DNA from 2 places in the Exiguobacterium sp. UBA6309 genome. Region 2 is predicted to be linked to the other one. Evidence: a T-box and tRNA genes for the amino acid it is inferred to sense, from the RefSeq annotation. Region 2 holds a T-box; the other holds one or more tRNA genes.
What was found. A T-box is a leader RNA that pairs with one kind of tRNA and senses whether it is charged. The one in region 2 lies ahead of alaS (alanine--tRNA ligase), so its partner is inferred to be a tRNA-Ala.
Positions count from the first base shown of each region.

Region 1 (10,505 bases), on a different contig from region 2:
CTTCATAGTCGACGAGAGCGTTCTCAAGGACCATCTTCGAATCCAGATCCAAGTGGTTCGTTGGCTCGTCAAGGATGAGGACGTTAGTCTTCCGGAGTTTCAGTTTTGCGAGCGCGAGACGTCCGCGTTCGCCACCGGACAATTCATGGACAATCTTGAAGACATCGTCGCCGCTGAACAGGAATTGTCCGAGCACAGAACGGACTTCTTGTTCGCGCATCAGTGGCCATTCGTTCCAAATCTCATCGATGACACGATTCCGGTCATTGAGTTCTGCTTGCTCTTGATCGTAATACCCGATCGAGACGCCGGTGCCAAAACGGAAATCACCGAAGAGAGGACGTAAACGACCGACGAGGACTTTTAAGAGCGTCGACTTCCCGATTCCGTTCGGTCCGACGAGTGCCAGTGATTCGCCGCGTTGCAAGCGGAACGTGATGTCTTTTGAGACAGCTTCTTCGTAACCGATTGCCAATTGATTGACTTGAAGAACGTCATTCCCGCTCTGTTTTTCGATTGGGAAGGAGAGGACCGTACTGCGTTCATCTCCATCTGGTCGGTCGAGCCGGTCGACCTTCTCGAGCCGTTTTCGAACGCTTTGAGCACGCTTTGTCGTTGTCGCCCGAGCGATGTTTCGTTGAATGAAATCCTGCATCTTCGCGATTTCTTCTTGCTGCTGTTCGAACTGTTTCATTTCTTGATCGTACAATGCCGCTTTTTGCTCGAGGTACTTCGTATAGTTCCCAGTGAACTTACGACAGACATTACGAGAGAGCTCATAGACGACATTGACGACTTGATCGAGGAAGTACCGATCGTGCGAGACGATCAGAACGGCACCACGATAACCACCGAGGTAACTTTCAAGCCAAGCGAGCGTATCGATATCCAGATGGTTCGTCGGTTCATCGAGAATGAGAAGCTCTGGTGCTTGCAGGAGCATCTTCGCTAAGGCGAGCCGTGTCCGTTGACCTCCGGACAATGTCTGGATCCGGCGTGAGTAATCGTCTGGATAAAAGCGCATGCCGTGCAGGACGGAGCGAATATTCGCTTCGAACTGATAACCACCTGCTTCTGAGAAGTCATGTTGTGCTTGATCGTACGTCTTCAGAAGTCGATCGTAAGCGACCGGGTCGTTCAAGATGTGCTCCATGCCCATCTCGATTTCCATCCGGCGCAGTGTCCGTTCTTGTTCTTGCAGATGTTCAAAGACGGTCAGCATCTCGTTCCAGATCGTCTCATTCGATTCGAGACCACTGTCTTGCGCGAGATAGCCGATTTTGACATCTTTACCTTTCATGATATCGCCCGAGTCATGACTGAGTTCACCAGCGATGATTTTGAGCAAGGTTGATTTACCGGCACCATTTCGACCGACGAGCGCAATTCGGTCGCGCTCTTGTACTTCCAATTTGATATTTTCTAAAATCGGCTCGACGCCGAATGATTTCGAGAGTTGGTTGACTTGTAAGAGTATCATTTCCATCCATCCTTCCACCCTTTAGTCTATCACGAACAAAAGCGCGAGGTCCTGCGGAATATATTATTTGTGACTCTATGTGAAGTGGTTTACAATCAAGGAGAGTAGAAAGCTTTTTGCAAAGATTTGGGTGCCACGATGGATGTGGCCGAAGGGGGAACTGCAGGATGAATGGATCAGACACAAAAATTCCACAAGCGACAGCAAAACGGTTGCCGCTATATTATCGCTTCATCCAAAGTTTATACAATTCAGGCAAGCTCCGCGTCTCTTCTGCTGAGTTAAGCGAGGCGGTGAAGGTTGATTCAGCAACGATTCGTCGCGATTTTTCCTACTTTGGGGCACTAGGGAAGAAGGGGTATGGATATAACGTTCAACATCTCTTAACGTTTTTCCGGAAAACCTTGAATCAAGATGAGGTGACGAATGTTGCCTTGATTGGGGTCGGTCATCTCGGAACAGCGTTTGCAAATTATAACTTTTTAAAGAATAATAGTACTCGGATAGTCGTTGCGTTTGATGCGGACGAAGAGAAGGTCGGAACAACGACGCATGACGTTCCAATCTATCATGTTTCGGACATGAAAGAACAAATCGAAGCGAATCAGGTCGATGTCGCCATCTTGACGGTTCCATCCCAGTTCGCACAGTCAGTAGCGGATGAGTTAGTCGAGTATGGTGTGACAGGCATTCTGAACTTCACGCCTGCACGGTTGAACGTGCCAGCGAGCGTTCGGGTTCATCACATCGATTTATCGATCGAGTTGCAGTCGTTAGTTTATTTCATGAAGCATTATTCGCAATCAGCTGAAGGAGTGAAATCATAATGGAAAACCTTATCCCGCTCACGTTAGGTATCGGACCTGCGAGTATCGGATTAATTGCTGTCGTCGCGTTGATCATCTTCGGACCGAAGAAGTTGCCGGAATTCGGTCGTGCTGCCGGTCAAACATTGAAAGAGTTCAAGAATGCCACGAACGGCATCATGGACGACGATAAAAAGGACGAACCGAAAGAGAAGTGATTGAATCATGACGGTTGATCAAGAACAAAGCATGACGTCGCACCTAGACGAACTGCGTAAGCGGATTGTCTGGTCGCTCCTCATCGTCGTCGTCCTGTTCGCTGTCGCATTTCCGCTCGTTCGACCGCTCGTCCGTTTTCTGCAAGCGGACTTAAAAGAGCTCGGTATCGGATTAAATGCCTTCAACGTCGCCGATCCTTTAATGTTGTATTTGAATCTTGCGTTCATCATCGCGCTGATTTTAGCGTCACCGTTCTGGATGTATCAACTGTGGGCATTCGTCCGACCAGGGCTTTATGAAAAGGAACAAAAAGCAACACTGACGTATATTCCAGTCATCTTCTTTCTATTTTTGGCTGGTGTAGCCTTCTCGTATTTCTGGTTGCTTCCCTTCTTGCTCGAAGTCTCAACGGATCTCGGGAAAGAATTGGGGATCGAGCAAGTCATCGGGGTCGAAAACTACTTCAGTTTCTTGATCCGGTTGACGATGCCGTTTGGTCTTCTCTTCCAATTGCCGGTCGTGACGATGTTCCTGACACGCCTTGGTCTTGTGACGCCATATTTCATGCGAAAGAATCGAAAATATGCGTATTTCGCGCTGTTCGTCGTTGCGGCATTGATCGCACCGCCGGACGTGACGTCACACTTGATGATCTCAGTGCCGTTGTTCGTTCTCTATGAAATCAGTATCTTGATTTCCGCGCGGACGTATAAAAAGGTCTTGATCCTCGAGCAACAGGCAGAGCTTGAACGACAGGCGGATTTGATGCGTGAATTGAATAAATGAATCGTGAATTCCTTCCAGCCATTTCGGGAGGAATTCTTTTTTATGAAAGCGTTATGTTTATATTGATAAAGCAGTTAGCGATGCGTATACTAAAGATAATTCATGGGGGCTTAGCTCAGCTGGGAGAGCGTTTGGCTGGCAGCCAAAAGGTCGTCGGTTCGATCCCGATAGTCTCCACCAAGTTCATACGTTCAACTCCTCGAGTGCTCGAGGAGTTTTTTTATGTTCCCAGTTAAATTCCTTCCAAATATAAAATGTCACCAAAAAGAAAAAAATTAAAAAAATAGACAAATATAAATTGTTTATTTCCATTAACTTCATTAAACTAAAAATACAGAATTTTCGTTAAACTGTTTTATTAGTATTACTACTATGGTTTTACAGAAAAGGGGAAACGAACGCATGAAGAAGAAGATTGCACTTATGGCAGCCGTCTTAATGACGTCTTCCAATCTAGTCAGTGCGCAAGGTGCACTGTCCTCGCAAGACAAAGCGACGGGTCAAAAACCGCAGGCGCTCTCACTGAAGAAATCGGGACAAGAAAAGAACTACAAACAATCGGATAAAGTCCGAGTCGTCATCGAGATGGAACAAAAACCGGCGATTCAAATCGCCCAATCTCAAAACAAGCGGTATAGCACATTGAGCAATGCCGAAAAGGAATCGATCAAGGATCGACTCGTCAGCGTCCAAAAATCAGTCAAGTCAGCTATCGCTAAAAAGGCGATTCCTGTTACATATAAAGAAAGCTTCACAACCGTCATCAATGGATTCAGTGGTGAAGTGAAGTTCGGTGACATCGAAGATATCAAACAACTCGAAGGAGTCAAAAGTGTACATATCGCGCACGAATATGCGCGCCCAACCGTCGATAAAGGTGCCAAGCCAGACATGCTGTACAGCAAGGACATGGTCAATGCGAAGGAAACGTGGCAGGACTATGGCTTTAAAGGGGAAGGAACCGTCGTCGCGGTCATCGATACGGGGATTGATCCATCGCACAAAGACATGGTCTTGAGTCCAGAGACAAAGGTGGATTTAACCTCTTCGAAGGTCGATAGTGCGAAAGAAACAAAAGGTTTAAAAGGAAAGTATTTCACGGAAAAAGTACCGTACGGCTATAACTATGCCGATCACGACAGCGAAATCCGTGACTTAGGTGCGGGGGCATCGATGCACGGGATGCACGTCGCAGGTACGGTCGGAGCAAACGGCGATGAAGCAAACGGTGGTATCAAAGGGGTCGCGCCGGAAACACAGCTCCTCGCGATGAAAGTCTTCGGAAACGATCCAGGAATGCCATCGACATTCAGCGATATCTACATTAAAGCGATCGATGATGCGATTGCACTCGGAGCCGATGTCATCAACATGAGTCTCGGTTCGACGGCATCGTTCGTCAATTCAGATGCTCCAGAACAACGCGCAATCGTCAACGCGATGAACAACGGTATCTTGTGTGCGATCTCTGCTGGTAACTCGGCGTTTGCAGGTCATGGTGCGGGTAATCCATATACAGCAAACCCGGATATCGGTGTCGTTGGTGCACCAGGATTGACGAGCCAGGCGCTCCAAGTCGCGTCACTCGAAAATACGAAATTGACGCTTGAAGGCATGGCGCTGACGATCGACGGTCAGGATGCCGGTTATTTGGCATACCAAAAACAAGATTCGCCGAATCCGATTGCCGTCTTCGATAAAGAGAAGAAGGATGTCGTGTATGTCGGTGACGGTCAAGCTTCGAACTATGAAGGTAAAGACGTCAAAGGGAAAGTCGTCTTCGTCGTGCGTAACGGTGGTTTCAACTACGGTATGATCCAAGCAGAAGCTGAGAAGCAAGGGGCAGCAGGTGTCATCGTCCGCGGTCGAGTCGATCACGGGGATTACGTCAGCATGGCGCTCAACAATCCGACGATTCCACTCGTCACGCTTAGCATCGCGGACGGGAATGATCTCGAAGCAAAAGCAAAAGAAGGCAAGGCAATCGCAGTGACATTTGACGGAAAAGCGGTCTCAACCGATAACCCGGTCGCAGGACAAATGTCTGACTTCACGTCATGGGGTGTCACGCCAAGCCTTGACTTCAAGCCAGAAATCACGGCACCAGGTGGGAAAATCTATTCGACGCTTAATGATAACGAGTATGGCGTCATGAGCGGTACATCGATGGCAGCACCACACGTCGCTGGTGGAACAGCACTCGTCATGCAACGGATTGCGAAGGACTTCAAAGTCACTGGTGCAACACGCGTTAAACTCGCCAAAAACATCTTGATGAATACATCGCGTCCGCAACTCGATCAAGGAAAATACAACGCAGAACTGAAAACAGGCAACTTCTACTCCCCACGTCGTGAGGGAGCTGGACTGATGGATCTTCGTGCTGCGATGAAGACACCAGTCGTCATCACAGAGACAAAGTCAGGTGAAGGCAAGGCATCCTTGAAGGAAGTCGGCGAGAAGTTCACATTCACGCTTGATTTAAAAAACTACAGCAATGAAAAAGTGACGTATAAGCTAGCGGGAACGGTTCAATCAGATCTCGGTGCACAAGGATCGAACTTCCTTGAAGCAAATGGAATCTTCAAAAAAGGAACGATTGGTACGGTAGATGCCAACATAGGCACATACCCGATCTCATTTGCAGTCGGCTCGAAGAAAGCGAGTTCAGTCTCGATTAATCCGAAGAGCTCAACGAAAGTCAGCGTGTCAGTCGATTTGAAGAACACGACTGACTGGGCGAACGAGCTTCCGCTTGAACAAGTCTTTAAAAACGGCTACTTCGTCGAAGGATTCGTCCGTCTGATCGATACGAAGAGCAAAAATCCAGAACTGACAGTTCCTTATGTTGGATTCAAAGGAAAATGGGATCAAGCTCCGATTTTAGATGCACCATTGTACGATAAAAACAACACGTTCTACGGATTGACAGGTCTAGCGACTGAAGTGAAGGACGATTTCGAATTCCTTGGTACGAATGCCGCTGGAAAAGTTGTCGCGAACAAAGTCTCGTTCTCACCGAACAACGACGGTAGCGCAGATGAAGCTTTCCCGATCATCTCGTTCCTTCGAAATGCGAAAAAAGTCGAGTATTCGATTCTTGACCGGAATAAAACAACACTTCAGAAGCTTGATATGCAAACGGACGTCGTCAAGAACTACTATGATAGCGGTTCAGAGAACGGCTACACACCAGTCACAAGCGCTGCTTGGGACGGAACGATCAACGGGAAACCGGTCAAAGATGGTCTTTACTACTACAAAGTCAAATCGGTGATCGATTATCCGAACGCAAAATGGCAGACGAATCTCTTCCCAGTCTATGTCGATACGAAAAAGCCAGCAGCGACTGTGAAATGGAATGCTGCGAAATCAACACTTTCATGGACAGCAGGCGACCAAGGAACAGGAGTTGCGTCATACGATATCCTCGTCAATGGAAAGAGTGTCTTAAAGCAACCACTTGCCGCAACAGAAAAAGCGTACACGTTGACGGATCTGCCGGAGCGCGCGAAGATTGCCTTCGTCGTCAAAGACTATGCTGGAAACAGTGTGAAAAAAGACGTCAACACGACAGGCGTTGATAAAGCCGTACCAAATGTTCAAATCGATACACCGGTCGCTCTTGGTCTTGCAACATCAAAAGTCATCAACATCGCGGGTCATGTCTCTGATGAGTCAGGTATCAAATCGTTCAAGATCAACGGAAAAACTGTTAAACTGCGTTTCGATGCAGCCCAACAAAACTATGCGTTCAGCCATGACGTGACGTACACGACGGATGGCGTCAAGTCATTCAAGGTCGAAGCATACGATGGAAAAGGGAATCGTGTGGCGTTCAACCGTCAAGTCATCATCGACACAGAATTACCAACGATTCGTGTCACAGCACCAAAAACCGTCTCAAGTAAAACAAAAACAGCTGAGATGAAGATCGTACTTCGCGATAACTACAGCGAATTACGCTTCGACTTCAATGGTAGCGCGGAATACCGCCGGACGTTCAAAGAACCGTACGTCATGAAAGCCTTCAAAAAGACGATCACGAAAAAAGTGACGCTCAAAAAAGGAAAAAACACGTACAACTTGAAACTGAAGGATCTGGGTGGACACGTCGTTACGAAAACAGTCGTCATCACGAAAAAATAAGGTAACAATGAACAAGCCAGGCGGAAATCCGTCTGGCTTTTCGTTGTGTGTCGAAGCGCCTTGAAGGGTTTATGAGACGAGTGGAGCGGGAAATTTAAGAGCAGAAACAATTAGAGGGGGAACAACCATGAATCCGTTTACGACATTAATCGCCTTCATCGTGGGGTGTCTCGTCTTATATCTCGGTATCCGTGACAAAAACGGCTGGCTGATCGGTGTCGCATTGATACCGCTCGCGATCGTTGCCTATAGTGTCATCTATCTGATCATCCAGGTCAGTGCATAGTCTCTAATGAAAGATGTCTTGTCCGAAGCGACAAGACATCTTTTTTTCAAAAAATCATACTAGATATGAAACCGATGCAGTAAAATGTAAGTATATGACAGTATAAAGAGGTGGGAGATCATGGAACACGTACATACACAAACGAAAGCATTAGCGACGTTATACGAAGAGATGCACCAAAAGACACAGACCGGCATGTGGGTCATGCTTGCGGCATTCTTAGCGCTCAGTAACACACTCGAGAAACCAATCTACGCGATGATCGTCCCGTTATTGTATTTTGGCTACGACATGTTCGTACAACGCAAGCGGTTCGCGCTTGTTGCGGAATATACATCAGAGACTTCTGCAAGACGGCTTTATCACGTGCATGTGTTGATCGGGATCTTACAATACGGAGCACTCGCTGGTCTGATCGTTTGGGCAGTCGATCGCCCGAATACATCTTTCTTGATCGGTCTCGTCATCGTCGTCATTCCGTTCTACTGGATCTGCCGAAAAACGTTAGAGTTCGTCTCACGAAAGATCGATCCAACATATGTGACGGAAAAAGAAATTCATCAAGCTCGCTAAAGGAGAAGGTACTATGCAAACGGCTCGTGAAGAACGCCTACAAAAACTTGCCCTCGCGTATCGGGATGTCGAATGGCTCGGCACACGCTGGTATTGGAACGTGTTTCTATTCATAACAGTCGGTGTTTTGATTGAGTGGACGGATCTCCCGATTTTGATTTTGACGATTCCAGCCGTTTTTCTCGGATCCGATTTTCGCTACCAACTAAAAAAACGAAAAATTTTAGACGGCTATCTCTCAAACGCACAGGTTCGTCGGCAATTTTTACTTCGTACCGGCAGTCACGTCCTGCTGTATGCCGTATTGACGATCGTCATCATTCAGACGATCGATAGACCATTTTGGCAGATGTTTGTTGCGATATTTGCGATTTTAACACCACTCTATTTCATCAGTGAATGGATCATCCGACGTGATGGAAAGCGTGATCCAGATTATATCAGTGACGTTGAAGTTGCCCGCTTCGTCAGACAGAAAGGAACATCACAATGGAACACCTATTCGAGCGACAAGCACGTCTGAACCTATTGGTACGTCCTGTGCGTTCCGTCGCCTATTTCTTTTTGGTCCCTGGATTGATTTTTGCGGTACCTGCTTGGTTTATGCCGACAATTACATCCGTCTTTCTTCAGATCATGCTCTTTTGTCTTTGCGCGACAGCAGTCTCTCGAGAAATTGTCCGTCTACGGCTCATGAAGTCATATTTAACACCAACTATGTATCAACAAACCGTTCAAAAGGTCGCTCGTCTGACAATCATCGGGTATGTCGTGGCATGGCTGATCGCCGTCGTCATGCTGTCGATTCCAAGTGCTCCTGGTTATTTATTCGTCGTCTTCCTCTTTTGGATTGGTGGGTTTAGTCTTGGTATCACTCGACTGAATCGGTTAGCCAAACAAATCGATCCAGCCTACGTCTCGATGGGGGAAATCGAACGTGCGTGGTGGAAACGGTAAAGCAAAAAATCCGCATCAATCAGCGAAAGTGAACTGCTCCCTGTCAAGTAGACAGGACAAATAATAAAAATCCTTTAAACGGCTTGCGCTCTGTATTCTAATGGAGCCAAGCCGTTTAATCGTTGTTGATATCGTTCTTCATTGTAGAAGTAAATATATTTCTGGATTGCGAGTCGGAGTTCGTCGAACTCCGCAAACTTATGTAGATAATAACTTTCGCACTTCAACGCTCCCCAAAAGGACTCCATCGGTCCGTTATCAATACAGCTTCCAACCCGAGACATACTTTGTGTAATGCCTGCCACGCGTGTCATATGACGAAACGGATGAGAAGTATATTGAAATCCTCGATCACTATGAAGCAAGGGACGACTTCCGGATGCGCCCTGTAGGGCGTGTTCAAGAGTATCGAACACAAGCTGATTATTATTGGAATGCCCAAGAACGAAGGCACGGATGGATCCATCATATAGGTCCAGAATGGCGCTCAAATACGCCTTCTGAGAGGCGCCATACTTCAGTTCCGCGACATCCGTCACCCATTTTTGGTTCGGTCCTGCGGCGTTGAAATCACGGTTCAGAATGTTCTCTGCAGTCTGTTGAGGGCGATTACGAATATACAAAGGACGTTTCCGGCGTATGACGCAATGAATACCGGCGACATGCATCAGGCGACGGACACGCTTCGCGTTGACGTTTCTTCCGAAACGACGTTTCAGGTTCAATGCATCCGTCGGTAGCCATAGATTCCGTTCACCGTAAGGTGGATCTCGTTCATCTCTTCGATGATTTTCATGTTCTCCGTCTCACGAGTCTGTGGTATACCAATCCGGCGTAACCACTTGTAGTAGGCAGCGCGCGATACTCCAGTGAGGTGACACAGGGCGATGATCGGGTAACCAAATTGCTCTACCGATGATTGAATGGCTTCATATTTATCTTGAAGACGAATTTGACTTAACGTGACCTCCTCTCGATCTCCTCTAACTTTTTTAAGAAATCGTTCTCCATGCGTAGACGCTCATTTTCTTTCTCGAGTCGTTTCAGATCCAACGCCAAACGGTCTGTATCCGTCAATTCTTCTACTGGCTTCTGACGTCCGAGACGGTCCATCAGTGCGTCGATTCCGTCCTTCTCGAACTTTCTTACCCAGCTATAAATTTGTTGGTACGAGACCCGATGGGTCTTCATGATGCTTTGATAGTCTTTTCTGTTCTGTATACAGTCCATGACTGCCTGGAAACGCTCT
Region 1 covers NZ_DJTL01000037.1:49,450-59,954, reverse strand. Annotated here, with positions in the region: gene B3M90_RS13150 (ATP-binding cassette domain-containing protein) at 1-1,480, opposite strand, end outside; gene B3M90_RS13145 (redox-sensing transcriptional repressor Rex) at 1,648-2,307, shown strand; gene B3M90_RS13140 (twin-arginine translocase TatA/TatE family subunit) at 2,307-2,504, shown strand; gene tatC (twin-arginine translocase subunit TatC) at 2,512-3,291, shown strand; tRNA gene B3M90_RS13130 (tRNA-Ala) at 3,396-3,471, shown strand; gene B3M90_RS13125 (S8 family serine peptidase) at 3,694-7,440, shown strand; gene B3M90_RS13120 (hypothetical protein) at 7,568-7,726, shown strand; gene B3M90_RS13115 (hypothetical protein) at 7,847-8,299, shown strand; gene B3M90_RS13110 (hypothetical protein) at 8,313-8,822, shown strand; gene B3M90_RS13105 (hypothetical protein) at 8,993-9,256, shown strand; partial or broken gene B3M90_RS13100 (IS3 family transposase) at 9,331-10,008, opposite strand; gene B3M90_RS13095 (helix-turn-helix domain-containing protein) at 10,214-10,486, opposite strand.
Region 1: it has a tRNA-Ala gene. The T-box ahead of alaS (alanine--tRNA ligase) is inferred to sense a tRNA for this amino acid. The anticodon was not compared.

Region 2 (10,505 bases):
TCTGAAATCGAACGTGTCACGACGAACGGAACACCAAACTGATGACAGACTTGTGCGATTGGCGCAGCTTCCATCTCGACGGCTGCGACTTCTGGGAAGTGCGCCTTGATTTGAGCAGCACGCTCTGAATCATGGATGAAGGAGTCACCTGTCGCGATCAATCCATGAACGACACGAATTGCATCCATGCGCTCGATGACAGCTTCTGCTGTTGCTACGAGCTTTGGATCTGCTTGGTAGGCAGCTGGCATTCCAGGTACCTGACCATATTCGTAACCAAACGCTGTCACGTCTACGTCATGGTGACGTACTTCTGTTGAGACGACGACATCCCCGACCGTTAAGCCTTCTTTAAATCCGCCTGCTGAGCCGGTATTGATGACAGCAGTTGGTTTGTAGTGGTCAAGCAATAATGTCGTACCGATCGCAGCGTTCACTTTCCCGATTCCTGACTTCAAAATGACGACAGGAACGCTATTCAAGAGTCCTTCATAAAAATGATAGTTTGCGATGACTGTATCTTTACGTTCTGACAACTCGTTGCGCAATAAGTTGACTTCCTCTTCCATTGCGCCGATGATTGCGATTGGCATGGTCCATTCCTCCATCAAACAGAAAGCCGGATTGCTCCGGCTCCTGTGTTCTTTATTTGATCGATGTAATTTTTACTGCGTATTCGCCGCCTGGTGCTGGTACAGAGACTTGATCTCCGACTTGGTGCCCCATTAAACTTTTTGCGATTGGTGATTCGTTCGAGATTTTACCCGTGAACGGATCTGCTTCGGCACTACCAACGATCGTATACGTATCTTCTTCGTTGTCTTCGACACTCAAGAAAGTGACTGTCGTTCCGATACCGACGACTGAGATATCCTTCTCTTCTTCCGAGATGATGGCAACGTTGCGAAGCATCTCTTCCAGTTGAGCAATCCGGCCTTCGACCATTGCTTGCTCTTCTTTTGCTGAATCATATTCTGCGTTCTCTGAAAGGTCACCGAACGAACGGGCAATCTTGATGTTCTCGACGACTTCTTTCCGGCGGACTGACTTCAATTCATTCAATTCATTTTCAATGTTCGCTTTACCTTCAAGCGTCATGTAGTATTGCTTTTCTGCCATTTTTGTCACGCTCCTTTTTATTCCACTAGTATAGTATATTCACATCTTTTTTGGAATCAATATCCTCTTTGGTCGAGTGATGATCGATAATCAAGGATCGCTCGGATTTTCGTTACGAGTAAATCGATTGCCACGTGGTTTTCACCGCCCTCTGGTACGATGATATCCGCATAACGTTTTGTCGGTTCACAGAACTGTAGATGCATGGGACGGACGACATTCGTGTACTGCTCAACGACAGAATCAATTGAACGCCCACGTTCGTTGATATCACGTTGCATCCGACGAAGAATGCGAACGTCCGCATCCGTATCGACGAACACCTTAATATCCATTAGTTCCCGTAACCGTTCGTCTTCAAGCGCTAAAATTCCTTCTACGATGATGACATCACGTGGTTCGAGACGAATCGTTTCTTGAGCACGTGTATGTGCGACATAATCATATACCGGTTTTTCAACGGCAATGTTTTCGCGGAGCGCTTGAATGTGTTCGATCAAAAGACCATTATCGAAAGCAAATGGATGATCATAGTTTGTCTGATATCGCTCTTCCATTGATAATTCACTTTGGTCTTTATAGTATGCGTCCTGTTCAATCATGACGATTGATTCGCTTGGGAACGCATCGACAAGTGAACGTGCCACCGTCGTCTTCCCTGAACCCGTTCCGCCCGCTACGCCTATTACTACCGGTTTTTGCATGTCATTCGTTCCTCCATCATTTCGACTTTTTCCGACTGACGGATACACCGTCACCGAGTGGAAAAATCGTCGTATCATATTGTTCTTGTTCCATCATCCAGACCGTGAATTCTTTGACGAGACGCACGAGCCGACGTCTTCTTCGATCGAACGTCTTCGGGTCAGGCTCAAGGACATCTCCGTGTAAGAAGAGATTGTCCGTATAAAGCACGCCGCCCTCTGGAATGAGTCGCCCATATCCCGCAAAGAATTTTTTATACTGTCCTTTAGCTGCATCGATGAAGACTGCATCAAACTGGTCTTCAAGCGTTTCGGCTAATTCTACTGCATCACCAAAAATGATGTCAATCCGATCCGCCACATCTGACCGGGCGATGAAGGTTTTTGCTTCTTCATACCGCTTTGCATTCCGTTCGATTGTCGTAATACGCGCATCCGGTAACGCACGTGCCATCCGGATCGCACTATAACCAATTGCTGTTCCGACTTCTAGAATACGCTTCGGTTGCTGTAATCGCAGGAGCGACAATAAGACTTCGGAACCGGTCAACTCGATGATCGGTATATGATGTTCTTCCGCATAACGCTCCATTTCTTCTAGTAGGGCATCACGAGGATGAATCATCGATTCGACATAGGTCGTGAAATCCTTCACGCCATTCACTCCCTCTTCCGCATAAACAGGCTGACTTGAAGCGAACTTCCCGCTTCAACCCAACCCGTTGCTCATTGCTCTTTACTCGCTTCGTATTCCACCCATTCCGGTTTATACTTAACGACGTTTCGTTGATGTTCTTCATATGTCTCTTCGTAAAGAATCTGTCCTCGTGGATGTGTATCACTTGGTGGACGGGCGAAGAAATAGACATATTTTGTTTTATTCGGGTTCAAGACAGCTAATACGGAATCCTTACTGACCGTTGAAATCGGACCAATCGGAATTCCTTCGTACTTATACGTATTGTACTTCGAGTTATTCTCAAGATCCTTCAGCGTCGTCAAGGCCGTATTCTCGCCAGTGCCATACCAAACCGTCGGGTCCGACTGAAGTTTCATGCCATCATCTAAACGGTTTTTGAAGACGCCTGCGATTTCACGACGATCCTTCGGTGTCGCGGCTTCACGCTCGACCATTGAACCGAGACTGAGCACTTCATGGAAGGTCATGCCTGACTTTCGAATGGCATCCTCATTTTCATCGTAGACTTTTTCTGTCTCGTCGAGCATCGTCTCGACGATTTGATCAATGCTTTTTCCTTTATCGAACTCATACGTTGCTGGGAAGAGATATCCTTCAAGTGCGTACAAGATGCCATTCTTCTTCACTTCATCCGTCAGCATCGGATATTTTTCAATCATGGCATCGATGAACATCGCATCCGTCAATTCTTTACGAATCGTCTCTTCTTTGAACTTCGTCGCTTTCGCGATTAAATCAATTTGACGATCCATCGTGATGCCTTCAGGTAACGTGATTTTCACATCCGCTGCCTTCATGACCGTTCCCGTTTTCAATTCATTGATGATTTCATCCGGGGACATGGCTTGTGACAGGGTATATGTACCCGCCTGGAATGACGATTCATTCTTATAACGGACGTAATAACGGAAAATCGTCTCGTTTGCGATTAAGTCTTTTTCCTTTAGTAAGGAAGCGATCGTACTCGTTCCTGCGCCTAAAGGAATTTCGACTTTGACGGATTTCGTCGCTGTTTCATCGACTGGTTCAAGCGCATTTTTCAAAAAGACATAGACGACCGCACTGGCAACTAGAAAAATCGTCAACAATACAGAAAGGATGATTAGCGTGATCCGGCGTGATGTCCGGCGTCGCCTTTTTTCGATTTCAGCATTTTGCTTCCATTCGTTCTCCATCGGTTCCTCCTTCTTCTCTTAAAACAAGGTGACACCGTAAGAGAAAGTCTCTTACGACGTCACCTGTCATGAGTCGGGTTAGTCTAACTGATCTTCGAGCGTGTTAAAGACTTCTTCGATTTCATCCCAAGTCGCTGTATCGTCTTCGTCGATTGGTACGAGGTTGAAGTCGTTGTCTCCATCACCGTATTCGTCGAGTTCGTAAACGAAGATGTCGACTTCTTCTGCTTCGTCATAATCTGCTCCGATTGGCTCGAGGAAGATGTATGTCTTGCTCGAACGTGGGCTTTCATAACGCAGACGTTCTACGAATTCGAAATCATTTCCTTCGCCGTCCGGAATTACGTAACGTGTTGGCTCATTCTGTTGCATCAGTGATCCGCTCCTTTAACGCAAGCTCGAGTTCATCCCAAGTTTGCTCATCATTTTCATCGATCAGGCTCAATTCAAAATCATCTTCGCCTTCTCCATATTCATCGATCTCACAGATGATTAGATCATCCGCTCCTTCGTCAGGGTTACCGATCATTTCAAGAAATAGATAGGTTTTTCCTGTCCGTTCACTCGAGTAACGGTACCATTCTTCGAAAAGATGTTCGCCGCCCTCTTCATCTGGAAAGAGATACTGACGTTTTTCTTCAGCCATCGGTTTCTCCCCCTTCATCGATTCGCCCGATCCAAATACGATTGCAGGATCATGACGGCAGCCATCTTATCGATGACTTGTTTTCGTTTCTTGCGGCTGACATCGGCATCGATCAGCATCCGTTCTGCTTGCATCGTCGTCAACCGTTCATCCATGAAGACGACTTCAAGCCCAGTATGCTGTTCGATTTCCTTCGCAAAGGCTTCACTCGCCTCCGCACGGGGACCGATGGAACCGTTCATGTTTTTCGGAAGACCAATGACTAGGATTTCGACATTGTATGTCTCCATGATGACATCGAGCCGTTTGAAGGCTTCTGGGTAATCCGGTTCCGTCCACTTGACCGTCTCGACACCTTGCGCCGTCCAGCCCATCAAGTCACTGACCGCTACCCCGATCGTCTTCGAACCGACGTCTAGTCCCATTGCACGTTTCATTTTGAATTTCCACTCTCCGCCAAATAAGATTTCACGAGTTCTTCGAGCAATTCGTCACGTTCAATCTTACGAATTAAGTTACGTGCGTCATTATGACGAGGAATGTAAGCAGGATCTCCAGATAGGAGATAGCCGACGATTTGGTTGATCGGATGATATCCTTTTTCTTCTAAAGCATGATAGACCGTCAACAACACATCCCGTGTCGCTGCTTTGTTATCGTCTTCTGGAAAGTTGAATTTCATCGTTTGATCCATCTGACTCACGTTCATCACCTCTTTCATATACACTACGTTTCTATTATGCCAGTGATTGCACGTATTGTGAAGCGTACGCGAGTGCTTCTTCTAATTTCGACGCATCTTTCCCACCAGCTTGAGCCATGTCAGGGCGACCGCCACCGCCACCACCGCAGCGTGTTGCGACTTCCTTGATCAATTTACCAGCATGATAGCCTTGGTCGATTAAATCTTTTGAAACGCTTGCGACGAGATTGACTTTCTCACCTTGCGCACTACCGAGAACAATGATTGCTGATCCGAGTGAGCTCTTCAACTCATCCATCATACCGCGAAGGGCATCCATATCTGAGACGTCGACACGTTTCGCAAGCACACGTACGCCGTTGATTTCCTCAACATCGTCCTTTAGTGAAGCAGCTTCGATGTTCGCAAGTTTTGCTTGCAACGATTCGTTCGCCCGTTCCGTCTCACGAAGTTGTTGTTGCAGTGCTTCGATACGAACTGGAACTTCCGTCGTTTTCGTTTTCAAGACAGCTGCTGCTTGTTCGAGTGTTTCTAAGTGTTGATTCATCACACGATACGCGCCTGCACCTGTCACGGCTTCGATCCGGCGTGTACCTGCACCGATCCCAGACTCTGAGACGATCTTGAACAGACCGATCTCTGCAGTGTTTCCGACGTGGATTCCGCCACACAATTCAATCGAGTATGTGCCTGCTGAGACGACACGGACCGTTTCCCCGTACTTCTCACCGAACAATGCCATCGCGCCTTTTGCTTTTGCATCAGCGATGTTCATCTCTTCGATATCAACCGGTAATGATGCCCAGATCGCTTGGTTGACGTCTTGTTCGATTTTTGTCAACTCTTCTTGTGTCACTGCACCGAAGTGTGAGAAGTCGAAGCGGAGACGTTCTGGAGAAACGAGTGATCCCGCTTGGTTGACGTGTGTTCCGAGCGTGTCTTTCAATGCTTTATGAAGCAAGTGTGTTGCTGTATGGTTTTTCGTGACGGCTTTACGTTCTGCTGCTTCGACGTTTGCAACGACATCCGCCGCTTCCGTTGCGATTCCTGTACGGACGATGACCGTATGCAAGTTTTGACCGTTTGGCGCCTTTTGAACATCTTTGACATCAAGAACGAAGTCTTTGCCTTCGATTGTTCCTGTATCCGCGACTTCACCACCACTTTCAGCGTAGAACGGCGTGATATCGAGAATGACTTGCGCTTCTTCACCAGCAGCCACTTCTGTGACTCGTTCTCCATCATGCAACAATGCGATGATTTTTGCATCCGCCTTAAGGTCGGTATAGCCGACGAACGTACTTTTATCTTTTAGTGTCGAGAGGACTTCCGATTGTTGTTGCATCGAACCGCTCTCTTCACGTGCTGCCCGCGCACGTTGACGTTGTGCGTCCATCGCTTGTTTGAAGCCTTCTTCATCAACAGACATCTGATGATCTTCCGCATACTCGACTGTCAATTCGAGTGGGAAACCATACGTGTCATACAGACGGAACGCATCTTCACCACTGATGACATGCTCACCGTTCGCCTTAGACGTCTGAGCGACCGTGTTCAAGATTGCAAGACCGTCATGAAGCGTCTCATGGAAACGTTCTTCTTCGTTTTTAATGACGCGTTTGATGAAGTCCGCTTTTTCCGGAACTTGTGGGTAGAAGTCAATCATGACGTTCCCGACCGTATCAACGAGTTCATACATGAACGGACGTTCGATCCCAAGCATTTTCGCATAACGAACCGCACGGCGTAGTAAACGACGAAGGACATATCCACGTCCTTCATTCGAAGGAAGAGCACCATCACCAATCGCGAATGACACAGTACGGATGTGGTCTGCGATGACTTTGAATGCTACATCGAGTTTCGAATCATCACGGTAGATTTTACCGCTGATTTCTTCTGTCTTATGAATGATCGGCATGAACAGATCCGTATCGAAGTTCGTCGGCACGTCCTGCATGACACACGCCATCCGTTCGAGTCCCATCCCAGTATCGATGTTTTTACGCGGAAGTTCCGTGTAGTTGCCGTGTCCGTCGTGGTTGTACTGACTGAAGACGATATTCCAGATCTCGAGATAGCGTTCGTTTTCGCCACCTGGATAAAGTTCTGAATCGTTCGGATCGTCTCCGAAAGCTGGACCACGATCGAAGAAGATTTCCGTATTCGGACCAGATGGACCTTCACCGATTTCCCAGAAGTTATCTTCAAGCGGAATGATCCGCTCAGCCGGTACACCGAGTTCAAGCCAGATTTGACGCGCTGCATCATCTTCCGGATGAATCGTGACCGAAAGACGTTCTGGGTCAAGACCGTACCAGTCATCACTCGTCAAGAGTTCCCAACCCCATTTGATTGCATCTTCACGGAAATAATCACCGACAGAGAAGTTTCCAAGCATCTCGAAGAACGTATGGTGACGCGCTGTTTTCCCGACGTTTTCGATATCGTTCGTCCGGATTGATTTTTGTGCGTTGACGATACGTGGATTATCAGGAATGACACGACCATCAAAATATTTCTTGAGTGTTGCAACACCCGAGTTGATCCACAAGAGCGATGGATCCTCGACCGGCACGAGTGAAGCACTCGGTTCGATCGCATGCCCTTTGCTTTGGAAGAAATCAAGATACATCTGACGGATTTGTGCACCCGTTAATGGTTTTAGAGCTTTCATGAACAGTTACCTCCATTGGTTTTATTTGGACGCAAAAAAGCGATGCTTTCATCCCTGAAAAGGGACGAAAGCATCGCTTCCGTGGTACCACCCTCGTTCGTAAGCAACCTATTGCCTACCTCGAACATCTGATAACGGGGATGACCCGCAGGTGTTTACACCTGACTCCGGAAGGAGCTTCAAAGGGACTCGAGAAAGTGATTGCAGCAGACTCACTTCTCTCTGGACTCGAGTTTTCCTTTTACTTATCTTCCATCAACGTGTTACGTCCATTCATCTATCGTGATTATTACCTATCGAACAGCATCCGTCAAGTCTTTGTCACCCCACCGAGTCGTTCGATCAATCGTGTTCGGCGCCGCGGCTCCTCTTCTTGCGACGCTTTATGAAACGCTCGTGGGTCGCCGAACAATAACAAACTCGACTTCGCACGGGTGACCGCCGTATAAATCAAGTTTCGGGAATGCTTGAATGCCCCCGTGAAATAGACCGGCATCAAGACGATCGGAAACTCGGATCCTTGCGCTTTGTGGATCGTAATCGCATAGGCGTGCGTGAATTGATCCCAATCACTCCGGTTGTACTCGACCTCCGTCTGATCGAACCGGGCGATGATTTTATCGACTTTATCGACATTCTCTTTAGCGAAGAAGATATTGACGATTTCGCCGATATCTCCGTTATAGACGTTTTCTTCCGCATTGTTGACGAGCTGGAGAATCTTGTCCCCGGTCCGGTAAATCCGCGTTCCTTGTTTGACTTCCCGTTTCTTCGGTTCCTCCGGGTTATAGACGCGTTGCAAGGCGACATTCAATTCGTCGATCCCGACCTGACCCCGGTAGGTCGGCGCGAGGACCTGGACATCGAATTTCGAGTAGCCTTTTGCGAGTGCTTTTTCCGCGAAGGCCGAGATGCCCCGTAACGTCTCTTGCGGAGACGCAGTATAGAAGCGGCGATCCGCAAGTGGTGATAACAAATCAGCAGACGTCGTCCGGTTCTTCAAATCGTGCGCAAGACGCAATATCGAAGAATCTTCTGCTTGACGATGGACGACGCTCAAACGGACGACGGGAATTCCTTCCGTATCCATCAAGTCTGCCAGCACCTGTCCTGGACCGACGGATGGCAATTGATCGCGGTCACCGACGAACAAGATCTTCATGCCATTCGGGACGGCGCGAAGCAAACTCGATAACAAGTAGATATCAATCATCGACGATTCATCGATGATCAGTACTTTTCCCGTGATCGGCTGATCCTCATTCAGTTGAAAGTTCGTTCCATCATACTTCAATAGACGGTGAATCGTCATCGCCGGCACGTCCGTTGCTTCCGACAGACGTTTAGCGGCACGTCCCGTCGGTGCAACAAGGACGTATGGATAGACCTCTCCTGTCTTGACGCGACTCTTCTCAAGCGGCCAGTCATGAATTTCTTGCAACGCATGCAAAATTCCCTTGATGACAGTCGTCTTACCGGTACCCGGTCCACCAGTCAAGACCATCAGCGGCGCTTTGACCGCTAACTCAATCGCTTCTCGCTGTTGCGCGGCATATTCCATGCCGAACTGTTCTTCGAGGTGCCCGATTGCTTCAAGGATCGTCGCGACATCGACTTCTTGTTCCGCTCCGTTCGCCATGACCCGCGCGAGTTCCTTCGCCGCGCGGACTTCCGCATAAAAGATCGTCGGTAAATACAAGCAACCTTCTTCAAGCTTGACCTTATCTTCAGCGAGCAACAGTTCGATCGCTTGTTCCAGCCGCTCTCCCGGATCTTCCCCTAGCAGACGGGGTGCCCGTTGCAACAGCGAGTCGACCGTCGCGAAGGCATGTCCCTCGCCCGCTTCTTGTTCTAATATGTGCATGATCGAAGCAGCGACGCGTTCCGGATGTAATCCGACGAGTCCGAGGTGCGCGGCGATATGATCGGCTATCTTAAAACCAATCCCATTCACTTCATACATCAAGGAATATGGATTCTCTCGTATTCGCGCCATCGCGTCCCCTTCATAAGCAGCATAAATCTTTGCCGCCAGCTTCGGTGTGACATCAAATGGCGCTAGAAACAGCATCAACTGATCGACACCGTATAGCGTCGCGAGTCGATTCAAGATGATGTCGGCTTGTTTTTGTTTTAACCCAGGCACCTGATTCAGTACCCGTTCATCCTTTAAGATGAGATCCACTGCCTCTTCTCCAAGAGCATCGACGATATTTTTCGCTGTCTTCGGACCAATGCCGGTGAACGAACCATTCGTCAAGAAGCGGATCGTCGCATGTTTGGTCATCGGAACCGATCGGCGAATCAGCTCCGCCTTCAGTTGTTTTCCGAAGCGAGGATGATCAATGAGACGGCCGAATGCTTGATACGTTCCTCCGAGTTCGATTCCGACTCCTGTACCCGTAATGACGAGCTCGGTTTCTTTTAAATCAAAGTTCTTTTCTTTGACGGCGACCAATACAATGGAGTGTGCTTCTTCTTCAGAAGAAAAGAGCACACGTTTGACGCGCCCGACGACTTGATGGGGGTGCTCCATCACTCCACCTTCTTTCTCTCTTTTTCATTCGCTGCTTTCATCATAGCATTCGTTTACCGGATTTTAAATCAGGGAAAGATACCGTGAACCATTTCGTTAAGAGGAGGAGTTTAAGGATGGCACGTTTACCGATTGCAGGATTGTGTGAATTAGTACTTGAAGTCGAGGATATGGACCGTGCGGTCGGTTTTTGGAATGGGACACTTGGCATTCCGATCGTCGAGCAATGGGCTCCTGAGGATGCG
Region 2 covers NZ_DJTL01000025.1:22,218-32,722, forward strand. Annotated here, with positions in the region: gene mtnN (5'-methylthioadenosine/S-adenosylhomocysteine nucleosidase) at 1-593, opposite strand, end outside; gene greA (transcription elongation factor GreA) at 646-1,119, opposite strand; gene udk (uridine kinase) at 1,176-1,823, opposite strand; gene B3M90_RS06670 (O-methyltransferase) at 1,840-2,478, opposite strand; gene mltG (endolytic transglycosylase MltG) at 2,550-3,698, opposite strand; gene B3M90_RS06680 (DUF1292 domain-containing protein) at 3,777-4,070, opposite strand; gene B3M90_RS06685 (DUF1292 domain-containing protein) at 4,057-4,344, opposite strand; gene ruvX (Holliday junction resolvase RuvX) at 4,359-4,781, opposite strand; gene B3M90_RS06695 (IreB family regulatory phosphoprotein) at 4,778-5,047, opposite strand; gene alaS (alanine--tRNA ligase) at 5,082-7,724, opposite strand; T-box leader at 7,782-7,992, opposite strand; gene B3M90_RS06705 (ATP-dependent RecD-like DNA helicase) at 8,035-10,260, opposite strand; gene B3M90_RS06710 (VOC family protein) at 10,377-10,505, shown strand, end outside.